Regions from separate parts of the Pontibacter sp. HJ8 genome, predicted to be linked through region 2. Evidence: riboswitches for the same ligand, from Rfam matches in the RefSeq annotation. Region 2 holds a riboswitch; the other holds the start of a gene.
What was found. A riboswitch is a leader RNA that binds a small molecule or an ion and turns the genes downstream of it on or off. The one in region 2 is predicted to bind thiamine pyrophosphate.

Region 1 (3,985 bases), on a different contig from region 2:
TACCACCACCCGAAACAGTAGAGTTCTGCCCCTCGATCTGCCCGGTATGTCCCCCGGTAATGGAAACGCCCAGATCCTGGCAGAACTGGTGGATATACTCCCAGTATTCATTGAAAGCCTCTAGCGATAAACTGGTGGGCAGGTTGAGTACAAACTGTGCGTACATGGGAGCAAAGCCGGTGGTTGCCATGTCGTTGCCCAGCAGGTGTACCGACAGCCAGGCTGACTCTTTCAGCCCGATAGAAGGTATAAGCGAAAGCGGATCGCTGGACACGGCCATACCCAGGTTGTTTCCCAGGTTAATGACGGCAGTGTCCACCCCAAACGCCGGCCCTACCAGCACCTCTTCCCGCTTTGCGCCATGGTGGGGCAGCAACACATCTTTGAACGCTGCAGCGGCTATTTTCCCGGAGTTGTCTTCGAAGGCGCTCATTTCACATCATTTAAGCGTACATACATGCCAAAGAAATCGCCGTAGGGCTGGTGCCACTGCTGCACCGGAAACCACTCCGGCAGCCCGGTAGTCGTCCATTCGATGGTATAGTCTCTGTCTTGCAGGGCCTCCCCGATCACTGCCATCAGCTTTTTAGGGGTATAGAAAGTGGCCGTAACGTAGAAGGGATTCTTGCCAAACATCTCCTGTATCCTCCTCCTGACCACTTTGGGGGAGTTTCTGTTCATCATACCGAACACAATGCCATGCTTGCCTACACGCGCCGCCTCTTGTATCACTTTCACCGGATCTTTGTAATACTCGAAGGTCGTAATGAAGGCCAGGGCATCGAAGGTATGGTCTTTGAAAGGCATGTGATGCGAGTCGGCCAATACCAGATCGCCGTCGAACAGGTGCACGCCCTGCCCCAGCATGAAGGGGGAAATATCGCCGCCGCTGGCTTCAATGCCGATCTCCTTCCACCAGCGGGTAAAGCGGGTGGTGCCGCAGCCAAACTCCAGCAGGGTCTTGACGCGCTTGTCTTTCTGGATCAGCTGGCCGATCACTTTTTTCTGCCACACCTCAGCCCGCTTGTAGCGGCCCTCATACCACAGTTCGTAAGTGTCGGTGTGGTCGCGGTTAAAGAACCATTCTTCACGGCCCTGCCATTGGCGCAGGTCGCGGGTTACCAGGTCAAATTTTTGTCTTTGCAGATTGCTCACAGCAGGTATTTTTTTGGTTAAAAATAACCCGACTGTCTAAAGCAGATAGGATGGATATGGGTTAGCACCTTGTAATGGCGCTATGAGCGGTTACATTTCCTACGCTGGCATTATCCAGATCAGGTCGCGGGTATCATCTCAGCCTGGCAGCTTTTACATTGCCAAGCACCCCGTGTACTTATGCGAAGGTATAATTTATAATCGTAAAAGAAAGTCTGATAGGGATAAAAACATTTTTGACAAAGAAGCAGTTAACTGCAAAGCCGGCCGCTGCTGCTCCGGCGGAATTTACTGGTTAAATTGGTAGATATTCTGTAATATTACCTTCAAAACCCTACTTTAATAAAATATACCCATGAAAAAAACTTTATTCAGCATCCTGCTTTCAGCAGCTCTGCTCTGCGGCGCAGGCGCTGCACAGGCACAGCAGCAAGGTATAGCCATGCCAGCCGCGAGCCCGGCAGCATCCATAACCCAAAAAGTTGGCCTGGCTGATGTTACAGTGAACTACTCACGCCCATCCGTAAAGGGACGCTCTATTTTTGGTGGCGATGTGGTGCCTTATGGCAAGGTATGGCGCACGGGGGCAAACGATGCCACGTTGTTCAAATTCAGCGAGGAAGTAAGCATTCAGGGTACCAAAGTTCCTGCGGGTGAGTATGCCTTGCTAACGATTCCAGGCCAGAATGAGTGGACCATCATCCTTTACAAAGACACCAAACTGGGTGGCAACGTTGCGGCCTACAAGCAGGAAAATGACCAGCTTCGTTTCACTGTGAAGCCTCAGACCAACCCGAGAGCCATAGAAACCTTCACCATCAACTTCGCTAACCTGAAAAGCAACACAGCCGATGTAGAGCTGCTTTGGGACAAGACCATCGCCAAGTTCACCATCGAAACCGATGTGGACAGCAAAGTAATGGCCCAGATCCAGGAGCGTGTAGTAAATGGCAAAGAGGTGCCTGCCGGTCTATTCGCGGCGGCAGCGAACTACTACCATGACAACAACAAGGACATGAAGCAGGCGCTCGAGTGGATCAAAAAAGCCAATGCCAATGACCCTAAATTCTGGAACCTGCACGCGCAGGCCAAGATCCAGGCCAAGCTGAAAGACTACAAAGGCGCCGTGAAAACCGCTGAGCAATCTATCGCCCTGGCCAAAAAGGAAAACAATGCCGACTATGTGCGTATGAATGAAAAAGCCATCGCGGAGTGGAAGAAAATGAAGTAGGCTATACCTGCTTCCTATACTACAGAAAGCCTCTGCTCGGACAGGGGCTTTCTTTTTTGTACCTGTTAAAACCTATACCTGTTGGAAGAACAAGAAGATAAACGGCATTCAGAAGATCACCTGGGTCCAGCCCGGGAGTACTGGTGGAATGAAGATTACCTGGAGCTGCTGGCCCGACGCCTGAACCTGGAGTATTGTCAGTCGCTGGTGGACATTGGCTGCGGAAAGGGCATGATGGGCTTTAAGTTTTCGAAATACCTGCCGGCAGGCGCTCGGGTATACGGCGTGGATTTTGAGGCTGAATACATCGAGGAAGCGCAGCAACGGGCCCAGAGCATCTACCTTCACAACCCGATCGATTACAAATTCCTGGTAGGCAATGCCTCCGACATTCCCCTGCCCGATAACCTGGCCGACATCACGCTGTGCCAGACCCTGCTGATACATGTGAAAGACCCGCAGCGCGTCATAGAGGAAATGATCCGGATCACCAAACCGGGTGGCTGGGTAGTAGCCCTGGAGCCCAACAACCTGGTACCCAACCTGATGTTTGACAGGTATGGCGAAACTGACTTTGACGTAGAAAGTACCCTGGAAGTACTGGAGGTGAAGCTGCGGATCGAGAAAGGCAAGAAGCGACTCGGTGAAGGCTTCAACTCGTTGGGCGATGTTATACCGGACTTATTTGTAAAGGCCGGCCTGCGCGACACCAAGGTATGGATTTCGGACAAGGCACTTTCCATCATTCCGCCTTATGACTCTGCGGAAACCATGCTGCGCGTAGAGCAGATGATCAGCTGGATTGAATCGGAGGCGATGGGTTACCAGTACCAGGACAATCTGAACTACTTTATGGCCGGGGGCGGCGACAAGGACAAATTTGATGCCTACTGGCAGAAGCTGCTCTACAACAAGTTCAACCTCAAGCAGCGGCTTCAGAACGGGGAATACATTTCAGCAGGCGGCAGCCTGATTTACATTGTGGCAGGCCGTAAACCCAGGCAGTCGGAGTTGGAGTAGAAAAATCGTTTTCATTTCGACCATCGGGAGAAATCTGGACTTTTTCACGGGCCCCGCAATATTCCTGATTTCTCCCAGCTACGCTGGCTCTTTTCGACTCCCGTCTCAAGCGTGTTCGAAATGACAACTACTTACGCTGCCTGCTTCACTCTTTTTCGTTGGTTGATAATAACCTGCAGGATCGTCCCGAACACGATCACGGCCACACAACCGATCACATTGAACCACAAAAAGGCGATATCGGTGTATTTAAAGCAATAGAGCACCACTGCTTCGGCCAGCAGAGCACCTAAGAACACGGCGTGGCCTTTGATGTATTTGAAGTAAAATGCAACCAGGAAAATGCCCAGAATGGTGCCGTAGAAGATGGAGCCGATGATATTCACAGCCTGGATTAGGTTATCCAGCATGGAGGCATAGGTGGCAAAGATGATCGCCAGCGATCCCCAGGCTGCTGTGAATAACTTGGAAACACGCACATAGTGCAGGTCACTGCCATCCTGCTTGACAGATCGCTTGTAGATGTCCACTACCGTGGTGGAGGCCAGTGCATTCAACTCAGAAGCTGTCGACGACATC
Region 2 (3,985 bases):
AGCGCTGGCGAATGTTGCTGGTGGCGGCATACTGCGCCCAGATCACTTCGCCGTAATGGTCGCCGTCATACCTGTTCCAGGCACCGCCCAGGGTAGCGTCCAGCTTACCGGCTTCGTCGGTATAGTTCAGGGCATAAGTAGCCCCATAGAAATGGTTGTCGAGCCACTTGCGGCGGATGAGGTCCGAACGGCTGATCGAAGTATCGCCTATAACAACGGGTGCAATACTGTACTTGGAGAGTTTCTGGTCGTCCTTATACTGCTCATAATAGCCGCGGCCACGGGTATAGAAGAAAGCGCCACCCAGGTTGAGGCGGCTGCCTAGGTCTTTGGAATAATGCAGCTGGTAGTGGTCCTGCTGGTAGTTGTCGGTCTCGTTGTCGTAGGTGAGCGAGTTGTAGGTGCGGTCCGTCTCCAGCTTATCCTCGGGCACCCCATTCCAGGCCTGGTAGGTCTGCTCCTTGCCGGAGAAGGTCACAAACTTGAGCATACCTGTTTTGCCATGGTAGCCGGCCGCGAAGTAATAGGATTTAAGGTCCGAGAAAGCCCGGTCTACGTATCCATCCGACGAAATTTTAGACAAACGGCCATCAAACGTAAACTTGTCCTTGATCAACCCGGAGCCGAAGGAAACGCTGTGGCGCCAGGTGTTGAAAGAACCGTAGCCGTTTACTGCTTCCGCATAGGCTTCGCGGTTCAGGCCCAGCGTCCGGATGTTGAGGCTGGCGCCGAAAGCACCGGCACCGTTGGTGGAGGTACCGACGCCGCGCTGCACCTGTATGTCCTGTATCGAAGAACCCAGGTCGGGCATGTTCACGAAAAAGGTACCGTGCGACTCCGCATCATTGACCGGTATACCATTGATGGTCACGTTGATGCGGGTGATATCGGAACCACGGATGCGAATACCGGTATAGCCTACCCCCGCGCCTGCATCGGAGTTCACGACCACCGATGGCGTCTGCTCCAGCAGGTAAGGCAGATCCTGCCCGAAGTTGCGCTCCTGCAGCTCTTCCCGACTGACGTTGGTAAAGGTAGTGCCCGTTTTTTCATTGGCCCGGGTTGCCGAGATCACCACTTCACCGGTGCGCAGGTTCGCTGTCTGCAGCGCAATATTCAGGTTGGTATCGGCCGTAAGCCGAAGATTGCGCTCGGCCTGTTCGTAGCCCAGGTACGTGATGCGCAAGGTATAGCTTCCGGCCGGCAGATCCTGAAACTCAAAATAACCGTTGGGGCCGGAAATAGTCCCTGCTCCACTTCCTGCCAGTACCACGGTGGCTCCCGCCAGCGCTTCGTTTTTGGCAGCATCTGTCACTTGCCCGCTCAGTTTGAACTGGGCAAGCAGTTGCAATGGCAATAGCACAACAGCCATCACAATCAGTAATTTTTTCATGGTTTTGTAAGAAAAGATATTGATGAAACATACAGTCCTACCTGGGGCCGGTAGCCTGCTTTTTATTGTTTCCCCTCGTTTTTCCCTTCGCCGGCATTATCCGGATCAGGTTCAATGGGTATGATCTCAGCCCGTTGTTATAAGGCACCCCTAAACTGCTACAAAGGTAGACTCGTTTTTTGGTCAAAACAAAGCCCTTGGCACAAAGAATGGTAAAGCCGGAAAAATTGCGGGCTTACCCCGCTTTTATTTTAACCAAAGTCGATAACCACTTCTCTGCAAACTACGTTTTAAACATACAGGCACATTATCCTGCGTCTGCTCTTGCAACAGATGATACATCCAGGACAATAGGCCGGCTGAACTATTTATTGAGATTAAGAAGAAATGTGATGATGATCAGCTTACTGTATACCTTAGCACTGCTAACGATACTGGCATACTACGCTTTCGCACCGCGCAAAAAGTTCAGAGGGTCTTCCTCTACTGATAATGACGATGATGGAGGAGAGCCGCTTGGCGACGACTTGCCAGATCTTGACCTGCCCCCCGGTATATCATTGCCCATCAATGATTATGAACCGAAGTATGACCTGAGACGCATCAAGGTGCCAAAATTCCCGGAGCCTTCCCTGCAATGAATAACAAAGCCCCCTGTTCAGCTAATCAGAACAGGGGGCTTTGTCGTTGATGGCAGTAATTTATCCGGTGCTAGAGTACTTCCAGGGTAATCGTCCGCTCAAATACCTGCTCCGGACTCAGCTTGTTTATACCTTCCTTTTCCTGCAGTGCACCGGATTCTCCAGCCCGGCCGGCAATGCCGCACCAGGGTTCGATGCACACATAAGGCGATGCGCCCGGCTTTGCCCAGATGCCCAGAAACGGAAACCCTTCAAAGGTCATTTCAAGGCGGCGCGGGTTAAGGCGGCTGCCCAGGGAAAGTTTTTTGGAGTTCAGGTTCTTGAATACGAGCGCATCCTTGTCAAAGTAACTGTGCTTCAGCGGCAGTACCCGCTCATTGTCCAGTACCAGTTCGGTCTCACCGTTCTGCAACCCCTCATCGGTGAGCAGGTAGCGGCGCAGGATTTCCTCTTTTTCAAACTCAATGAAATAGTCCGTGTACTGCTCTCCCGGGTAAAAAGGCACATTGAAGCCCGGATGACCGCCGATGGAGAAGTACATGGCTTTTTTGTCCTCGTTGAGTACCTGGTAGGTGATGGAGAGCTTGTTGTTTTCGAGCTTGTAGGCGATCAGCAGCCTGAACTTGAAGGGATACTGCAGCAGCGTTTCCTCGTCGTGATCCAGCTCAAAGACGAGTTTGTCGTCCGCCTGTTCTATGAGCTTAAATTCCTTGTGGCGGGCAAAGCCGTGGCGCTTCACATGGAAGATCTCGTCTTCGTGGGTATAGGTTCCGTCGGGCAGCTCCCCTACGATCGGGAATAAATTAGGGGCATGGCTGGCCCAGATAGCAGGATCGGCCTGCCAGATAAGCTCCAGTTGTTCGTCGAGTTTGATGAAATGCTGCAGCTCTGCGCCTTTGCTCTCGACACCTACTTTAAAATTATAATTCTGTAAAAAGTGTAGCATGGTTAAGGGTTAGGTTATTGGTATTGCCGGAGGAGCGCATCCACATGCACCCTCGCCTGATCCAGGCGGGAGGCGTGCTGGCCTGTCACCTCCACAAAGGGTACCTGCAGGGCTTCCAGTTCCCGCTTATACCAGTCGTAGAAGAACTGCCGCAGGTGCGGGTGTTCCCGCTGCGGATCAGGCTCCCAGGGCAGATCAACGCCCATCAGCAGGTAAAGGTTGTAGTCCTGCTGCTTTAGTTTTTCCAGGATCCAATTGGGGCAGTGACCGAAGGCGTGTTCGCTCCATATTTTGATCACCACCAGGTCGGTATCGACAAAAAACACGTCCCTGGCCTGCTGCTGCAGGCGCTCTTCCAGCGCCAGTTGTCCTTTGGCAATTTCTTCGATGTCCTGCAGGGTATAGGGCCTGTCCAGCTGCGCCATGTAGGTGCGGGCATATTCGGGCACCCAGACCGTGTCGTAGTGCGCTGCCAGTTTTTCTGACAAAGTAGACTTGCCTGTAGACTCAGGCCCTGTAATGGCGACTTTCAGCATGTGACAAAGGTATAGCAAAAATTACCGAAAGCCGCTATACCTGCCCCGTCCCAAAAAAGGGTGCCGCTGACAAGTTTCCCTATCCGCGGCACCCTGGTTTAACAGCCTCCTACTGTTTTATCTTTTGATGATTCGATTCCTGTTTCTGAACCCCTCGTGCTGCAAGGGTATGCTACTCACTGCTCCGGCAAGCAAGAGTTCAAGGTATACCCTCCGCTTTAAGGAGCTGTAGGTGTCCGGTATTGGAGAAGGTATTATCAGAATGCTCAAGGCTCCGGCAGTACAAGCAAAGCCTTCGTTCACCACCCGTTTTCCTTTCAACTTCCAATCGCTGCGTCCGGCGGCACAGTATTTCTATACTTATACTGCAATTAGTAGGATTAATCTAATTTTTTACTGTATAACAAGGACAGCTGCGACAACTGCCAGTAGACGTGCCTGAATAGCAGGTAAACGGCGCTGCTTGAGG

Region 1: another riboswitch for thiamine pyrophosphate. It lies ahead of OB13_RS09780 (class I SAM-dependent methyltransferase); the one in region 2 lies ahead of OB13_RS03410 (TonB-dependent receptor).

Annotation. Positions count from the first base shown of each region.
Region 1 covers NZ_JSYF01000198.1:4,030-8,014, reverse strand. Annotated here, with positions in the region: gene OB13_RS09785 (AIR synthase-related protein) at 1-433, opposite strand, end outside; gene OB13_RS09780 (class I SAM-dependent methyltransferase) at 430-1,155, opposite strand; TPP riboswitch at 1,234-1,338, opposite strand; gene OB13_RS09775 (DUF2911 domain-containing protein) at 1,511-2,386, shown strand; gene OB13_RS09770 (methyltransferase domain-containing protein) at 2,468-3,406, shown strand; gene OB13_RS09765 (sodium:solute symporter family protein) at 3,538-3,985, opposite strand, start outside.
Region 2 covers NZ_JSYF01000059.1:2,789-6,773, forward strand. Annotated here, with positions in the region: gene OB13_RS03410 (TonB-dependent receptor) at 1-1,393, opposite strand, end outside; TPP riboswitch at 1,458-1,555, opposite strand; gene OB13_RS03415 (hypothetical protein) at 1,786-2,034, shown strand; gene OB13_RS03420 (aldose 1-epimerase family protein) at 2,105-2,980, opposite strand; gene OB13_RS03425 (AAA family ATPase) at 2,995-3,516, opposite strand.